DNA from 2 places in the Roseitalea sp. genome. Region 1 is predicted to be linked to the other one. Evidence: riboswitches for the same ligand, from Rfam matches in the RefSeq annotation. Region 1 holds a riboswitch; the other holds the start of a gene.
What was found. A riboswitch is a leader RNA that binds a small molecule or an ion and turns the genes downstream of it on or off. The one in region 1 is predicted to bind S-adenosylmethionine.

Region 1 (4,354 bases):
CGAATGTGTCCGCGCGTGATGATCGCGCGGCCGGTTGCGTCGTGACCTTGCGGCGGCGATGGCGTATGGGCGCGACAGGGCAAACTGCCGGTGAACCCATGCTCGACAACACTTTGCGTCCGAAGATCGATCCCCTGCTCGAACGGCTGGCGCGGCAAATGGCCCGTGGCGGCATCACGGCCAATCAGCTCACCTGGACCGGCCTTGCGATCGGTATCGCGGCTGCCGGTGCGATCGCCGTCCAATGGTACTGGCTCGGCCTGGTGCTGGCTCTGCTGAGCCGGCTGTGCGACGGCCTCGACGGTCCGGTGGCACGCCTGACCGGCAAGACGGACTATGGCGGCTATCTGGACATCGTGCTCGATTTCGCTTTCTACGGGGTCATCCCGGTCGGCTTCGTTCTGGCGGATCCGGCGGCCAATGCCGTTGCGGGCGCGGTGCTGGTCCTGTCCTTCTACGTCAATGGCGCGAGCTTTCTGGCCTACGCCATCATGGCCGAACGGCAAGACCTTGAAAGCGAAAGCCATGGCGACAAGTCGATCTTCTTCACGACGGGCCTGGCCGAGGCGACCGAGACGATCGGGATGTTCGTGCTGATGTGCCTGCTGCCCGGCTGGTTCCCGGCGCTCGCCTGGCTGTTCGCCGCGATCTGCTTCTATACGGCCGTGTCGCGCATCGTGCTGGCATCGAAGACGTTGCGTTGACGGTCAGGCCACCCTGGCCAGCGCCTGCTCCAGATCGGCGATCAGGTCGGCCGCGTCCTCCAGCCCGACCGACAGGCGCAGCGTGCCGCCGCCGATCGAAAGCTCGTCGCGATCCTCGTCCGAAAGGTTCTTGTGCGTGGTCGTCGCCGGATGGGTGATCAGGCTCTTGGCGTCGCCCAGATTGTTGGAGATGGCGATGATGTCGAGACCGTTTTCCAGCGCGAATGCGGCACGCTTGCCGCCCTTGACATCGAAAGCGACCAGTGTCGAGCCGCCGCTCATCTGCCTTGGCACGATGTCGGCCTGCGGATGGTCGGGCCGGCCGGGATAGACGATACGGGACACGGCGGGATGGCCGGCGAGGAAATCGGCCACCGCGCGGGCGCTTTGCGTCTGCCGGGCGACGCGCAACGGCAGCGTTTCAAGGCCCTTCAGCATCACCCAGGCGTTGAACGGGCTCATGGACGGGCCGGTGTGGCGGTAGAAATCGTGCAGATGTTCGTCGATCCAGTCCCGCGGCGCGAGCACGACGCCGCCCAGACAGCGGCCCTGCCCGTCGATATGCTTGGTGGTCGAATAGACGACGATGTCGACGCCCAGTTCCATCGGCTTCTGATAGAGGGGCGTTGCGAACACATTGTCGATGACGGTGCGCGCGCCGCAGGATCTGGCGACCGCGACCACATGGCCGATGTCGATCACTTCCAGCGTCGGATTGGTCGGGCTTTCGAAGAAGAAGAGCTTCGTGTTCGGCTTGACCGCCTTTTCCCAGGCGCTCGGGTCGGTGCCGTCGATCAGCGTGGTTGCGACGCCGTAGCGCGGCAGCAGGTGCTCGACGATCCAGCGGCACGAGCCGAACAGGGCGCGGGCGGCGATCACGTGATCGCCCGCCGAGACCTGGCACAGGAGGGCCGAGGCGACGGCCGCCATGCCCGAGGCGGTCGCGCGGGCGGCCTGGGCCCCTTCCAGCGCGCACATGCGCTGCTCGAACATCTCGACGGTGGGATTGGCGTAGCGCGAATAGACAAAGCCCGGCTCGTCGCCCAGAAAGCGCGCCTCGGCGGCCTCGGCACTGTCATAGACGAACCCCTGCGTCAGGAACATCGCCTCGGAGGTCTCGCCGAACGAAGAGCGCACGGTGCCCTCATGGACCATCCGCGTTGCCGGTCCCCGGCCTTTCATATCCTTCGCCATGACGAACCTCCATACAAAAATCCCGGCCTCATGGCGCCATGAAGCCGGGTCGTCGCCGTCTGGTCCATGCCATGGACTGGTGGCTCTGTCCGCGGCCTTTTAGCGAGTTCTGGGAGCGGGCTCCCGTGGCTGCAAGCCGGCCGGCCAAATCACCACCTATTAAGCTGTCCATAAGGGGTGTACCCGCTTGCGTCAATCGACGGGCACCGCCATCGTGCGCGCAACCGGAGCAGCGCGGACCCACCCATGACGCGGCGCGAAAGCGGCATCCTCGCCGATCACGACATCGGTCACCTGATCGAGGCGGGCGCCGTCGCGCTCCCCCGGCCGCTCGACGAGCGGCAGGTTCAGCCGGCCAGCCTCGACTTGCGGCTGGGCACGGTCGCCTACCGGGTGCGCGCCGGCTTCATGCCGGGCCCGGCGCACACGGTCGCCGAAAAGCTCGCCCAGTTCGAGCTGCACCGAATCGAGCTGACCGGAGGGGCCGTGCTTGAAACGGGCTGCGTCTATATCGTCCCGCTGCTCGAAACGCTGGCCCTGCCGCCGGACATCGCCGCCGCCGCGAACCCGAAAAGCTCGACCGGCCGGCTCGACATCTTCACCCGGTTGATCGCCGACAATGCGGTCGAGTTCGACAAGGTGCCGACCGGCTATCACGGCCCGCTCTTTCTGGAAGTCAGCCCGCGCACCTTCCCGATCGTGGTCCGGACCGGCTCGCGCCTGACGCAGATGCGCTTCCGGCGCGGCCAGGCCATGCTCGATGCCGCCGCCCTGAGCGCCCTGCACGACCGGGAGACGCTGGTGGCGGGCGACAGGCCCAACATTTCCCGGGCCGGGATCGCGCTTTCCGTCGACCTGTCGGGCGACGGGAACGGCCTTGCGGGCTATCGCGGCAAGCGGCACACAGCGCTGGTCGATGTCGACCGGCCGGGGGCCCATGAGGCGCTCGACTTCTGGGAGCCGGTGCATGTGCGCGCGCGCAAGGAACTGATCCTCGATCCGGACCAGTTCTACATCCTGGTCAGCCGCGAGGCGGTGCACGTGCCGCCATCCCACGCCGCCGAGATGACGCCGTTCGACCCGCTGGTGGGCGAATTCAGGGTGCATTATGCGGGGTTCTTCGATCCCGGCTTCGGCCATTCGGCCGCCGGCGGCACGGGCAGCCGCGCGGTTCTGGAGGTGCGCAGCCACGAGGTGCCGTTCGTGCTCGAACACGGCCAGATCGTGGGCCGGCTGGTCTATGAGCGGATGATGTCGCGCCCGACCGCGCTCTATGGCGCGGACATGCGCTCGAACTATCAGGCGCAGGGCCTCAAACTGTCGAAGCACTTCCGGGTGCCATAACCGGCCCGCCCTCCTGCGCCCTCAGCGCGCGGACCTCGGCGCGAAGCGCCCTGATCTCTTCGAGGATCAGCGCCTGTTCGTCGTGGATCGACTGGCGTTCACCGGCGGCCTCGGCGTCATGCTCGGCCTGCATCGCCGAGACGACCACGCCGATGAACAGGTTCAGCACCGTGAAGGTGGTCGCGGCGATGAAGGGTATGAAGAAGGCCCAGGCCCAGGGGAAGGCGTCCATCACCGGCCGGACGATGCCCATCGACCAGCTTTCGAGCGTCATGATCTGGAACAGCGAATAGGCCGAGGCGGCGATCGAGCCGAACCATTGCGGAAAGGCCGCGCCGAACAGCTTGGTGGCCATCACGGAGAAGACATAGAAGACCAGCAGCAAAAGCAGCACGATCGAGCCCAGGCCGGGCAGCGCCGTCAAAAGGCCGCCGACGACGCGGCGCATGGAAGGCACGGCGCTGATCAGACGCAGCACGCGCAGGATGCGCAGCGAACGCAGCACCGAGAACGGCCCGGCCGCCGGGATCAGCGCGATGGAGACGATGACCAGATCGAAGATGCGCCACGGGCTCCTGAAGAAATCGAGCCGGTAGACCGCGAACTTCATCGCCAGTTCGACGACGAACACCGCCAGGATCAGCCGGTCGATCGTCATAAGGGCCGGCCCGGCCGCCTCCATCAGCGCCGGCGACGTCTCCATGCCCAGCGTGACCGCGTTGATGACGATCAGCGCGATGATCGCGCGCTCGAAGCGCTGGCTTTCGACGAGGGTTCGCAGCTTTTCCATGAAGGCACCGGCGCATGTGTGAGAGTCCGGATGCCAATATATGGATAGGGCAGTGGAATTGAAACGCGCTCTTGTGCGGCGCAATGCGCTCAATCGATCCGCTCATGGGGCCCGTGCGGCGTCTTCTCCCATTCGAAGGGCCGCGTGAACAATTGTCCCAGGGCGCGCCAAGCGGCGAGCGACTGCGCCAGCCAGTAGACCGGAACGAGCGCCAGGCGCCAGCCGACCTTGCGCCGGTCCCGCGGGCCGGTGGCAAGCCAGCCCAGCGCGATGAAAGCCAGATAGCTCGAAACGACCATCAGCCCATCGATGCATGCGATCA
Region 2 (4,354 bases), on a different contig from region 1:
TCCAGCGCGCCGGCGAACTGGCCTATGGGCGCATTCCCGAACTGGAACGCAAGCTGGAGGAAGCCGAGGCGCGCGGCGACGGCGATGCCGGCTCGATGGTCGAGGAGACCGTCACGCCCGATCACGTCGCCCACATCGTCTCGCGCTGGACCGGCATTCCGGTCGACAAGATGCTCGAAGGCGAGCGCGAAAAGCTGTTGCGCATGGAAGACGAGATCGCAAGGCGCGTCGTCGGCCAGGGCGAGGCCGTGCGGGCCGTCTCCAAGGCCGTCCGGCGCGCCCGCGCGGGCCTTCAGGACCCCAACCGGCCGATCGGCTCGTTCATCTTCCTGGGCCCCACCGGCGTCGGCAAGACCGAGCTGACCAAGGCGCTTGCGAACTTCCTGTTCGACGACGAGCACGCCATGGTGCGCGTGGACATGAGCGAGTTCATGGAAAAGCACGCCGTCTCCCGGCTGATCGGCGCGCCGCCCGGCTATGTCGGCTACGAGGAAGGCGGCGTTCTGACCGAGGCGGTGCGCCGCCGGCCATACCAGGTCATTTTGTTCGACGAGATCGAAAAGGCCCATCCGGACGTCTTCAACGTGCTGTTGCAGGTGCTCGACGACGGCCGCCTGACCGACGGTCAGGGCCGCACGGTCGATTTCCGCAACACGGTCATCATCATGACCTCGAACCTGGGGGCCGAGTTCCTCGTCAATCTCGGCGAGGGCGAACAGGTCGACCGGGTGCGCGAGGACGTCATGGGCGTCGTGCGGGCCGCGTTCAGACCGGAGTTCCTGAACCGCGTGGACGAGGTGATCCTGTTCCAGCGCCTGCAAAAGGCCGATATGGGCGCGATCGTCGACATTCAGCTCCAACGCCTCGAAACATTGCTCGCCGAGCGCAAGATCACGCTCAGGCTCGACGGCGACGCCCGCCGCTGGCTGGCCGACAAGGGCTACGATCCCGCCTACGGCGCAAGACCCCTGAAAAGGGTGATCCAGAAGCAGGTGCAGGATCCGCTCGCCGAGAAGATCTTGGGCGGCGAGATCGCCGACGGCTCGCACGTCAAGGTGCTCGAAGGCTCCGACCGGCTCAACTTCAAGCCGGTCGCCGCCGCCAACGAGGATCGCGCCGAGGAAGCGGCCTGAACGAAAGCGTCGGCTGCGTGCGCCTGACGAATCGGAATGGGCTTGAGCTTGCGCGGCCGATCCGCCGTGGCTTTGCGGTGACATTCATCGGCTGATTGCCCGCCCCGCGCCGTCCGTTGCGGCGCAGCGATTTACATTGCGACGCACAAGCGCCAAAATCGCGCGGCAAGCGCGAAAGAGGAAACCCAATGGCTGCGATGATCGATGATCTGAAGACGATCGGCGTGATCGGCGCCGGGCAGATGGGCGGCGGCATCGCCCAGGTATCGGCCGCGGCGGGCTACACGGTCATCATCTGCGATGTGTCCGAGAAGGCCGCGCGGAGCGGGCTCGACAAGGTCGCGGCCGGCACGCGGAAACAGGTCGACGCCGGCCGGATGGAGGCGGCCGAGCGCACCGCGATCCTGTCGCGAATCTCGGCCGGCGGCACGATGCAGGACCTTTCCGGCTGCGATCTGGTGATCGAGGCGGCCAGCGAGAACGAGGAGGTCAAGCGCCGCATCTTCGCCGATCTGTGCCCGGTTCTGGCGCCCGAGGCGATGATCGCGTCCAACACCTCGTCCATCTCGATCACGCGGCTCGCGGCGGCGACCGACCGGCCGGAGCGCTTCATGGGCATTCACTTCATGAACCCGGTGCCGCGCATGAAGCTGGTCGAACTGGTGCGGGGCATCGCCACGGCCGACGCGACCTTCGATCTCGCGCGCGCCTATGTGGACAGGCTGGGCAAGACCGCGACCGTTTCCGAGGACTTTCCGGCCTTCATCGTGAACCGCGTCCTGCTGCCCATGATCAACGAGGCGATCTACACGCTCTATGAGGGGGTCGGCTCGGTCGAGGCGATCGACACGGCGATGAAGCTGGGCGCCAACCATCCGATGGGCCCGCTGGAACTGGCCGACTTCATCGGGCTCGACACATGCCTTGCCATCATGCAGGTGCTGCATGACGGGTTGGCCGATTCCAAGTACCGGCCGTGCCCGCTCCTGGTCAAATATGTCGAGGCGGGCTGGCTCGGCCGCAAGACGGGCCGCGGCTTTTACGACTATCGCGGCGACACGCCGGTTCCCACGCGATAGGCCGCGCCGCGAAACCGGTCAGTAGAGCGGCGACACGCTGCCGTCGGACCTGTCGCCTCTTTCCGGCATGCCGGTCGCGCACAGGGCCGGCAGGTCGGCCAGCCGGCGCGCCATGGCGCCGCGCAGGACGCCCTTGCGCATCGGCGGCGCGGCCCCGCGCGAGGGGGCGCTCCTTTGCCGGGACGGTTGCGGGAAGGCGATGACACCGGACGAGGCGGGCGGCGAGGCCATGACGAACTCCGTTGCGTTTAGAGCGTCCTGTCATGAGATTGAACGCTCTGGTCCTCCCCGACAGCGGCGATCCTAGCCATGAATCGGTCCTATTCAAGGCGGGATTGTGCGCCGCACAAAATTTCATCGCCCTGTCATCGCAGGCACGCGCGCGCGGAGGTGATTGACCGGCGGGCGCCCGCCGTCTAGAAAGGTCTTTCCGTGGTGATTTGGCCGGTCGGCTTGCAGCCACGTAAAACAACTCGCTAAAGGACCGAGACGCGATGGGACCGGCAGCGAGCATTCGCCGCCGGTTTTGTTTCGCACGAGTGACGCCATGCCGATCAAGATCCCCGACGCCCTGCCCGCCCGCGACACGCTTCTGGCCGAGGGCGTGATGGTCGTGGACGAGAAGATGGCCACGCGCCAGGACATCAGGCCGTTGCAGATCGGCCTGCTGAACCTGATGCCCGACAAGATCAGGACCGAGACGCAGATCGCGCGGCTGGTCGGCTCGACGCCGCTTCAGGTGGAGCTGACGCTGGTGCGGATCGGCAACCACAGGTCCAAGAACACGTCCGAGGACCATCTGATCTCCTTTTACCGGACCTGGGACGAGATAAGGGACCGCAAGTTCGACGGCTTCGTCGTCACCGGCGCGCCGATCGAGACCCTGCCGTTCGAGGATGTCACCTACTGGGCGGAACTCAAGCGCATCCTCGACTGGACCGCCACGCACGTCCATTCGAGCTTCTTCATCTGCTGGGGCGCGATGGCGGCCGCCTGGCACTTCCACAAGGTGCCCAAGCACACCCTGTCCAGGAAGGCCTTCGGCGTCTATCGGCACAGGAACCTGAACCCGGCCTCGCCCTATCTGGCCGGCTTCTCGGACGATTTTCAGATCTCGGTCTCCCGATGGACCGAGATGCGCCGCAGCGAACTGCCCGCCGACGGATCGCTCGAAGTGCTGATGGAATCGGCCGAAACCGGCCTGTGCCTGCTGCACGAGGCCTTCGCCAACCGGCTCTACATCTTCAACCATATCGAATATGACTCGACCACGCTCGCCGACGAGTATCGCCGCGACGTCGGAGCAGGAACCTCGATCGAGGTGCCGCGCAACTACTTCCCCGACGACGACCCGGACAACAAGCCGCTCAACCGCTGGCGCAGCCATGCCTTCCTGCTGTTCGGCAACTGGATCAACCAGACCTATCAGACAACGCCCTTCGACGTCGCCGAGATCGGAACCGGCAGGCAGGTGAACCGTGACGCCCGCGATCCGGCCGCCTGAACCGGACGACCGCCGGGGCCGGTCCGTTTCGCGCGGGCGCCGCCATGTCCGGGCGGCCGAAAATATCTGCTATCGTCTGGCCGTTTCAGCCGCCGGATCCACCGCGTTCACGAGCTATGACCCGACATGACCGACGCACCGACCAAGGCCGCCGTTGAAGACGCGTTGCGCCGGATCGCCCTGCCCGACGGACGCGATCTCGTAGAGGCCGGCATGATCTCGGACATCTTCGTCGCCGACGGCAAGGTCTTCTTTTCGATCACCTGCGCCGCCGACGAGGCCCCAGAGCTCGAACCGGTGCGCCAGGCCGCGCAAAAGGCCGTCACCGCCATCAAGGGCGTCAAAAGCGCGATGGTCGCCCTGACCGCCGAGAAGAAGACGCGCGGGGACGTCCCGCCGGCCCCGCCGCCGCAGGCTCCCGCCGCGGGGCGCCGCCCCGTCACCGACCGGGCCAAGCCCGACGTGCCCGGCGTCCGGCACATCATCGCCATCGCCTCGGGCAAGGGCGGGGTCGGCAAGTCGACCACCGCGATCAATCTGGCGCTCGGGCTCAAGGTGTCGGGCCTCAAGACCGGCATCCTGGACGCCGACATTTACGGCCCCTCCCTGCCGCGCCTTCTGGCGCTCAGGGACGCCAA

Region 2: linked by a shared signal. The riboswitch ahead of AC5E6L_RS03610 (homoserine O-succinyltransferase) and the one ahead of AC5E6L_RS09240 (O-succinylhomoserine sulfhydrylase) in region 1 are both predicted to bind S-adenosylmethionine.

Annotation. Positions count from the first base shown of each region.
Region 1 is NZ_CFIFWG010000086.1:2,307-6,660, forward strand. Features, by position in the region: gene AC5E6L_RS09235 (CDP-alcohol phosphatidyltransferase family protein) at 99-704, shown strand; gene AC5E6L_RS09240 (O-succinylhomoserine sulfhydrylase) at 708-1,898, opposite strand; SAM riboswitch at 1,978-2,064, opposite strand; gene AC5E6L_RS09245 (2'-deoxycytidine 5'-triphosphate deaminase) at 2,145-3,242, shown strand; gene AC5E6L_RS09250 (ion transporter) at 3,211-4,032, opposite strand; gene AC5E6L_RS09255 (glycosyltransferase family 2 protein) at 4,122-4,354, opposite strand, start outside.
Region 2 is NZ_CFIFWG010000022.1:7,386-11,739, reverse strand. Features, by position in the region: gene clpB (ATP-dependent chaperone ClpB) at 1-1,133, shown strand, start outside; gene AC5E6L_RS03620 (3-hydroxybutyryl-CoA dehydrogenase) at 1,331-2,212, shown strand; gene AC5E6L_RS03615 (hypothetical protein) at 2,231-2,443, opposite strand; SAM riboswitch at 2,635-2,712, shown strand; gene AC5E6L_RS03610 (homoserine O-succinyltransferase) at 2,760-3,716, shown strand; gene AC5E6L_RS03605 (Mrp/NBP35 family ATP-binding protein) at 3,843-4,354, shown strand, end outside.